2 regions of the Nosocomiicoccus ampullae genome follow, and region 1 is predicted to be linked to the other one. Evidence: riboswitches for the same ligand, from Rfam matches in the RefSeq annotation. Region 1 holds a riboswitch; the other holds the start of a gene.

What was found. Region 1 has a riboswitch for S-adenosylmethionine ahead of KPF49_RS06800 (methionine ABC transporter ATP-binding protein). Riboswitches for the same ligand answer to the same signal wherever they lie in the genome.
Region 2: another riboswitch for S-adenosylmethionine. It lies ahead of KPF49_RS07755 (methionine ABC transporter ATP-binding protein); the one in region 1 lies ahead of KPF49_RS06800 (methionine ABC transporter ATP-binding protein).

Annotation. Positions count from the first base shown of each region.
Region 1 is NZ_CP079110.1:1,291,462-1,296,090, reverse strand. Features, by position in the region: gene KPF49_RS06815 (HAD family hydrolase) at 1-471, opposite strand, end outside; gene KPF49_RS06810 (acetamidase/formamidase family protein) at 490-1,389, opposite strand; gene KPF49_RS06805 (GNAT family N-acetyltransferase) at 1,526-2,032, shown strand; SAM riboswitch class I at 2,112-2,214, shown strand; gene KPF49_RS06800 (methionine ABC transporter ATP-binding protein) at 2,275-3,291, shown strand; gene KPF49_RS06795 (methionine ABC transporter permease) at 3,284-3,937, shown strand; gene KPF49_RS06790 (MetQ/NlpA family ABC transporter substrate-binding protein) at 3,942-4,629, shown strand, end outside.
Region 2 is NZ_CP079110.1:1,494,897-1,499,525, forward strand. Features, by position in the region: gene KPF49_RS07740 (MFS transporter) at 1-408, opposite strand, end outside; gene KPF49_RS07745 (MetQ/NlpA family ABC transporter substrate-binding protein) at 886-1,698, opposite strand; gene KPF49_RS07750 (methionine ABC transporter permease) at 1,721-2,371, opposite strand; gene KPF49_RS07755 (methionine ABC transporter ATP-binding protein) at 2,355-3,389, opposite strand; SAM riboswitch class I at 3,465-3,567, opposite strand; gene KPF49_RS07760 (DUF1307 domain-containing protein) at 3,741-4,277, opposite strand; gene KPF49_RS07765 (hypothetical protein) at 4,421-4,629, shown strand, end outside.

The DNA of each region.
Region 1 (4,629 bases):
ATCTTCTAGATCGACCGTATCTACCCACTGATTACTATCTTTAATACTACGATTCGCGCCGATTGTTTCGTACGCAAGTACATCTTCTTCAGGAGGGTGAAGTAAATCCTCTAATGAATATTCTTTATCTTCTTTAAATGTAAACGGCCCATCATTTGTCGTATTGATTTCATAGTAGACATGTTGGTCTCGAGCAATAGAGATGACTTCTTCAACCGTTTCTTTTTTAAACGTTGAATTTCTTAACGTTTTTCCGTCAGCCATAACGACAACGCCACTCGCTGCAACGAATCCGTCTACTGGTAAGTCTTCAGGAATTTTAGTTTTTAATGATTTCATCGAACGTCCTGTAGCGATAAAAACCAATGTGCCATTTTCGTGAAGTGTTTCAATTGTTCTTTTTAAATGGTCACTGAACTTACCATCATTTGTTAAAGCGGTACTATCTAAATCTATTGCGACTGCTTTCATATGAAAGCCTCCTATTCATTATTTTAAGTTAATATTTAATTCATCTAAAATATATTGTGGTACGAAGAAACGTGCAGTTTTTAAAGGATCAACGACTTGGTTAATTTCAGTTTGACCGACTAAACTCATCAGCATTGTCAGCTCTGGTAGTGTTAACGTCGTTCTTGGCTCTAAAATATTTTGAATCATCACCTGTACGGACTGATCAACTGATTCGTCTAAACTTTCGTGAGAAACAAACTGATAAATTCCGTCATCATTTACTAAAATAGGGTGTTCAGTTTGTATGTTTTCAGCTTTTTCTAACGTTACCGTGACAGAACCTTCAACTTCTAGACCAGTGACAGAAATTTCACCATCACCCATTGCACCGTGTAAGTCTCCTAATCCAAATAATGCACCGTCGTGGTAGACCGGTAAGTAAAGTGTTGCACCAGTAGTGACTTTAACAGAGTCCATATTACCACCGTGTGTATCTGGTGTACCGTTATTGATTGCTTCATCTTTTGGTGCAACCCCAATGACTCCGACCATTTTATTTAGTGGTATTTTAATACCGTTAAAGTCGACTGTATCGTCTTTAATTTCGAGGACTTTAATTGTTGGTTCGTGTAAATATTTACCCATTACTCCAGCATCAGGAACAGTTAGCATAACACCTTTATCACGGATTTCAACATCTTCAATCGTTACTTTTAAAACGTCACCTGCTTGAATACCATTCACGTAAATTGGCCCTGTTGCAGGATTCATTTTGTCCCAGTCGAGTGCGTCAAATTCGTAACTTTCATCTTGTATTTGATTTGTAAAACAATCAAGAGTGTCTATTTTAACTGTATCTCCAGCCTCTACAGTTAACTTAGGTTCGTTATCTTTAGACATGTGGTAAAAATAATGTTCATTAGAAAGATGTTTCATATTAATGCCCTCCTTTATAATCATCTTAATTGTTACAAATTATTAGAGAGATGTCTATTTAAGCGCTAAACAGACGAAGTGAGATAGTAAAATTTACATGTTACTATAGATTTAACTTTGAAAAGGATGGGATTATATGAATTTTGAAATACGTCAACCTAGAATTGAAGATGCAGAATCAGTGATAGAACATAAAATTAAAGTAACAAAAGAAAATCCAGACACACTTGCAACAGCAATTGAAAACCAAGAACCAGATTTAAATGATCAAATAGAAAAGATAAAAAATACAGGTGAAAATGACTTAAAACTCGTTGCAGTAGATAGCGATAAAGTGATTGGAATCATTAATATGTTCCACGATCATCGTCATAAATTCCGTCACATTGGACAATTTGGAATTAGTGTTCAACAAGAATACGCGGGTCACGGTATTGGTTCTAAATTAATAGAGGAAGTTGTGCAATTCGCTAAAGAGAATGAACATATCGAAAAACTGATTTTAACAGTGTTCGGTAATAATGACGGCGCGATTCGACTGTACGAAAAATTCGGATTTGAAACCGAAGCGACGTTAAAAGACCAAGTTAAACTAAACGATGGCAGTTATACGGATTTAATTTATATGTCTAAATGGGTTTAATAAAGAATTTTCAAACAATTTAGAAAAAGGTATTGCCAAACATTAAAAAGTAATATACGATTATCATTAAATTAAATAATAAATATCAAGAGAACTCGAGGGATTTGGCCCAATGACAGTTCAGCAGCGGGCTTTTATAGTACTGTGCTAAATCCAACGAGCAGATGCTTGACAGATATCTAAACACCATTTGCTCTCATATAGAGTAAATGGTTTTTTTATTATTACAGGGGGGATTTGTTTTGAGTAGTATTGAATTAAAAGGCGTTAAAAAGACATATCAGTTAAAAGATAAGTCAGTTGAAGCGTTAAAAATGACAGATTTACATATTAAATCTGGTGAAATTTTTGGTCTGATTGGTTTTAGTGGTGCAGGTAAGAGTACTTTAATTCGACTGATTAACTTACTTGAAACTCCAACAAGTGGTGAAGTGATTGTCGGAGAGGATAACTTAACAAAATTATCTAAAGAAAAACTTCGTGTTAAAAGACAAAAGATTGGTATGGTGTTTCAGCACTTTAACTTAATTAGTAGTAAAACAGTATCTGAAAATATCAAATTCGTTTTAAAAGCAGCGAAATATCCAAAAGATAAAAGAGATGCTAAAGTCAATGAGTTGTTGAAACTCGTTGGCCTATCTGATAAAAAAGACGTCCTCCCAAGTAATCTAAGTGGTGGTCAAAAACAGCGTGTCGGAATTGCAAGAGCACTTGCCAATGACCCAGAAGTATTACTTTGTGACGAAGCAACAAGTGCATTAGACCCGGAAATTACTAAAGAGATATTAAATCTATTAAAAGATATCAATAAAAAACTCGGGCTAACGATCGTATTAATTACTCACGAAATGGAAGTCATTAAAGAAGTCGCACATCGCGTTGGAGTAATGTCAAATGGTGAGATTATCGAAATTGATAACGTATATAACATTTTTAGTAACCCAACACACAGTGTGACAAAAGGGTTTGTTCAAGAGATTTACGATTTCGAAGTACCTCCGCATATTCAAACGTCTAATACGAATCGTATAATTACGTTAAAGTTCGTAAAAGATACTGCGGAAGGAAATCATTTAAATCAGTTATATAAGCTATTTGATTTAGATATTAGTATTTTAAACGGTCGTATCGAATATATTAATGGTGATCCACTTGGCTTACTTATGTTGCAAGTAGTTGGAGATGAAGCTGAAATTAAACGATTCTTTGAACATATTGATGATACTAAAGGGTTAGAGAGGGCTGAAATTTATGGATAAATTAGACACTATTTTACCATTACTATACCGCTCATTTTTAGAAACAGTTTTGATGGTATCTATTTCAATTTTCTTTGCGGTATTAATTGGATTACCATTAGGAATTTTACTTTTTGTAACGAGTGAACGTCAATTATTTAAAGCCAAAACTTTAAATACAGTTTTAGGATTTATAGTAAACGTTGTACGTAGTTTCCCGTTCATTATTTTAATCGTTGCAATTATGCCATTTGCAACTTGGTTAGTAAATGCATCACACGGTCCAATATTTGCATCAGTCGCACTAAGTATTGCGGCAATTCCGTTATTTGCGAGACTTGCAGAATCAAGTTTTCACAGTATCGACAAAGGAGTAATTGAAGCAAGTATTGCTGGTGGTGCACCACTTTCACAAATTATTACTGACGTGTTAATCCCAGAATCAAAAAGAAGTTTAACACAAGCGATTACGTTAACAATCATCTCTATTATCGCATTTAGTGCGACAGCAGGAGTTGTTGGTGGTGGGGGTATCGGTGACTTAGCGATCCGATATGGTTATTACCGCTATGATACGTTCGTAATGTTAATTACGGTTGTATTATTAATAATTATCGTTCAACTTGTTCAGTGGATTGGAGATTTCTTAAGTAATAGAGAGGGGTAGGAATATGAGAAATATTGTTTTATTTCTAGTATCTTGTCTCGTTGTCATCGGGCTATCTCTCTTTTTACTAAATGAAAAAGAAGGCGAAATTATTACGATAGGTGCAACGAGTGGTCCTTATACAGATATGGTGAATAATGGTATGAAGCCAGAGTTAGAAAATATGGGATATACTGTAGAAGTTGTAGAATATTCAGATTACATTCAGCCAAACAATGCACTAATTAACGGTCATTTAGATGCGAACGTTTATCAAAATAAATGGTTTATGGATAACTTTAATGATTCAGAAAATGAAAATTTAGTCAGCTTAATTGAGGTGCCAACTGCACCAATGGCACTCTATTCTAATAAATATAACTCATTAGATGAAATCGAGCAGGGCAGTGAAATTGCCTTACCACCAGATCCAGCCAACGTATCAAGATCATTTAAAGTATTGGATGACGCTGGTTTAATTACGTTAAAAGAAGATGCAGATCTATTTAGACTGACAGAATCAGATATTATTGAAAATAAAAAAGATCTGAAATTTATATTCCAAGATGCAGGACAACTACCAAGAAGTGTAGACCAAATCGGGTTATCAATGGTTCCAGGGAGTTATGCGATTGTCAGTGGATTAGATTTAAATGATTCAATTCAATTAGAAAAAATGCATAATCAAATTACAACGCTAGTCGTTGTAGATG
Region 2 (4,629 bases), 200 kb from region 1:
AACTTTATCAACATTAAATAATGCAGTAATCGCTGACTGAAAAGCATTCCCAACAAAAGATCCTGTAATCGTCATTAGTGCCGTAGTAATATACAAAGCGATTAAATTAAATCCAAAATAATATGTATAGACTAATAATCCTATTAATATAAGAGGATCAAGTGCTTCACCCAGGATAATTATACTTTTCTTGTTTCTAGAATCTGATATCACACCTGCTACTGGTAAGAATAATAGTGATATAAGAGTAAAAATTATTAAGTTAATAGACGAATATATAGCGGAACCAGTGTAATACATAATGTAAAACGATACTGCAAATGTATAAGTGTTACTACCAAAAGCGAGAAATGCGCGACTGAGTAAATATAAAATTAAGTTTTTATTCCAAAAACCTTCTTTAGTCATTATTTCCCTCCTTATTATCAAAATAACTATCAATAAATACATAGTAATTACGGTCATTATTATTAAATCTATTCATTAATCCAATTAAACCAGAACTCCTAAACACGCCTTACTTTTTCATAATTATATCTGTAATTACCTACTCTTTTCTTTCATTTATTCTAAATAATACACAATATAGAAATCGTTTTCAAATATATTCTCAGAATATTTTAATTTTTAAAATATCTCGATTTTTTTTAAAATCACCTTATCTATTAGCTTATTCATCATTCATATAGTTATTATTTATAGTGAGGTGTTTAAAAATATAAAAAAATTAGAATTAGCAATGAATCTATCGATTATTATAAAAATATAGAATTTAGCTCAAATTAAAAGTATGTCTCCTGAATTCTTCAAGAGACATACCTTAAAATCAGCATAATACCAATTAGTACAACTTGGGTAACATATCATTATAAACGTGGGTTTACTTTACCAACCGATATCTTCAAGTGGAATGAACGTTGGAATTAACGCACCATCATATGTTTCTAAAATAAGATCTTTCGTATCATCTTCTTGGTAAAGTTCAGCAATTTTATTTAAAGTTTCGTTGTCTTTATCTTCTGCGCGTACTGCGATGATATTAACATATGGTGTTGCTGTGTCATCTTCTAAGAAAATCGAATCATTTTGAATATCAAGTCCAGCGTCACGAGCGATTCCGTTATTAATTGCGCCTGCTGTTACGTCATCTAAAGTTCTCGGAATTTGTGCTGGTGCAACTTCTTTAAATTGAATATTTTTCTTATTCTCAACAACTGCGTCCTCAATTGAGTCTAAACCGTTATAGTTATCAACTAATTTAATGACACCCGCTTCTTCTAAGAGCATTAACGCACGTCCTTGGTTTGAAACGTCGTTTGGTAATGCAACTGTGTCTCCTTCTTCTAACTCACTTAAATCATTAATTTTATTAGAGTAAATCCCCATTGGTGCTAAGTTAGTCGTTGCAATCGGTACTAAATCTAAATCTCTTTCTTTAATAAATTCATCGAAGTATGCAACGGTTTGGAATGAGTTCGCATCAATATCTCCATCGGCAAGTGCAGTATTTGGTTGAACGTAGTCGTTAAATGATACAATTTCAATATCTATACCTTCTTTTTTCGCTTTTTCAGCGACATGATCCCAAACAGTCGTATCTGTACCACTGACTCCGATTTTTACTTTCTCGTTACTGCCACATGCGCTAAGAACAACTAAAGATATAAGTGCTAAAAGTAATACACGTAATTTATTCATAATAAAAATTTCTCCTTTAATTTTACTTTCTTCTGACTATTTTTGATAATCCGTTTCCGAGTGATTGTAATCCTTGAACTAAAATAACAAGGATGATTACTGTCACTAACATCGTCGCTCCATCAAATCGTTGATAACCGTATGTAATTGCTAAGTCACCAATACCGCCACCGCCAACTGTTCCAGCCATTGCTGACGCTCCGACTAGACCGATTGTTGCAATTGTAAAGTTTAAGATTAATGACCCGAGTGCTTCAGGAATAACAAATCTAAAAATCGTCTGTAGAGGTGTCGCCCCCATTGCGTCCGCTGCTTCAAGTACCCCGTCATCAACTTCAAGTAACGAAGACTCAACGAGCCTTGCAATATATGGTCCTGCGTATACGACCATCGGTACAATCGCAGCTGCTGTTCCGATTGAACTTCCGACAACAAATCTCGTAAACGGAATAATCGCAACGAGTAAGATAATAAATGGAATGGATCTTAAAATGTTAATGACGAAACTTAGAATTGTAAATGTAATTTTTTCTTCTAAGATTCCACCACTTCTTGTGACATATAGTAATACTCCAAGTGGTATTCCGAGTAAAATACTAAATACAAAAGATACTGTCACCATTTGAAGTGTCTCGACGAGTGCGCTTAAAATTTTATCAGTACTCACTAACATTTCTTGTCACCTCACTATATAAGACCTCTTGCTCTGTTAAAAATTCTTTAACTTTTTCAATCTCATTATCCTCACCAATAAATTCGACGATTAAATTTCCAAATGGTGTACTTTGAAGCTCTGTAATATTTCCAAATAATACACTCGCTTCAACATCAAATCTCTTAGATAGTTGACTAAGCACTGGTTGTCCTGCACTATCTGCAATGAAATTCAGTCGATAGATGTGACGTCTTTGATCATCACTCAATAATCTAAGGACGAAGTCCGGAACTTCACTATGCATCACTGTATTAACAAACTTAATTCCTGTTTTCGTGCTTGGATTAGAGAATATATCAAAGACGCTACCAGACTCTATAACTTCTCCATTTTCCATAATTGCAACTTTGTCACAAATCTCTCTTACAACACTCATCTCATGGGTAATAAGTAAAATCGTAATGTTATATTCTTCGTTTACTCTTTTTAGCAATCTTAAAATTGACGCTGTTGTTTCAGGGTCTAGAGCACTTGTTGCTTCATCACAAAGTAAAATTTTCGGTTGTGTTGCGAGTGCTCTCGCGATTCCGATACGCTGCTTTTGCCCGCCAGATAACTCATCTGGATAGTTTTGAGCTTTATCTTTTAAACCGACAAAATCGAGCAACTCGTTCACTCGGCGCTCTATTTCTTCTTTTGGAGTACCAGATAAAATCAGTGGCATCGCTACATTTTTAAATACTGTTTTTGAGTTAAGTAAATTAAAATGTTGAAATATCATGCCGATATCCTTTTTAATTTCACGAATTTCTTTACTATTCGCTTGACTTAAATGCTTACCATCGACAATTACTTCACCACTTGTCGGTACGGTTAAATGGTTAATTGTACGAATTAACGTACTTTTTCCAGCACCACTAAATCCAACAATGCCGTATATTTCTCCTTTTTCTATATTTAGTGAAACATCTTTAAGTGCATTAGTTTTTACACCTTTACGATCAAATGTCTTTGAGACATTTTCAATTTGAATCACGAAATTCACCTTCCACCAACATATTTCAAAATAAAAAACCCTATTTTTATATAGATAAAAATAGGGTTTACGCTATTCTTATCTACTAGCTATAAGCTACTGGAATTGGCACAACACATAAAAAATGCTCGCTGCCGAGGCTTCAAAGGGCCAGTCCCTCCACCTCTCTGGATAAGATAAATTAAATTGTTGGATATAACTTTAATTCAATTAATTATGAATGTCAACAAGTTTTCTGAAAATTTTATATATTTATTCAATTATCTCGAATTCTGCACCAATCTCAAATTTAACGTTCTTACCGACCATAACACCACCAGTTTTTAATGATACTAATCTTTTTCAATACTCTTATTTTTTCTTAAATCCAGCTTCTTCTAAGTCTTTAACAGTTAAATCGTAACTCACTTTTGTAAACCGACCTTCTTCATTGTCATCAGCAGGGCGTGCGAGTTCATTCAGTCTTTCTTGACTGAGTTTTGTATACTCTACGTCTAGAGTTTCAACAAAGTGATCTTCTTTAAAATCAACATCATAGTTTAAACCTTTTTCATCTTCAAATTGATCTAACGCACCGATTTCTTCAAACATCTCTTTTGCTTCTTCTTTATCTTCAGCTTCAATCTCATCATATTTTGCAGTGGTTGTTGTTACTTGTCGAATTAATTCTTCCCCATCATGTGTCAAGTCAACATTTACGACCACACCATCTTCTTTCTTTTCATATGTGACAGTTTCTGTTTTTTCATCATCTTTAGGTTGTTCGTCTTTTTCTTTATTTTCAACTGGTTGTTCTAAATTTTTCTCATCATTATTATCATCTTTGCCACATGCAGCAAGTGTCACTACAACTGTTAAAGATACAAACGTTAAAATTATCTTTTTCATATTCACTCCACCTTTAATTCGTTCGTGACATAAGTTTAAATCTATTTAAACAGTAGTGCAAATAAGTTTACAATAAGGTTTAAATGTTTCTTTTTCTAGAATTATGTGTAGAATATGAATACTACTTTCAAGAAGGTGACACAATGTTTTTAGGTAAACTCGCGATGCCACACACAACTAGTGGTTGGATATTCATAATATTATTGTTCGTCGGAGTGATTGTCATTTCAATGCGGTTTGATAACCGTTTTAAGCGAAACCAAAACGATACAAATACTGCACAACTCGAAAAAGAAAGTCTAACGACTCATAACGATAACCAAGTAGTCTATAAAAAAGTCAATGACATTAA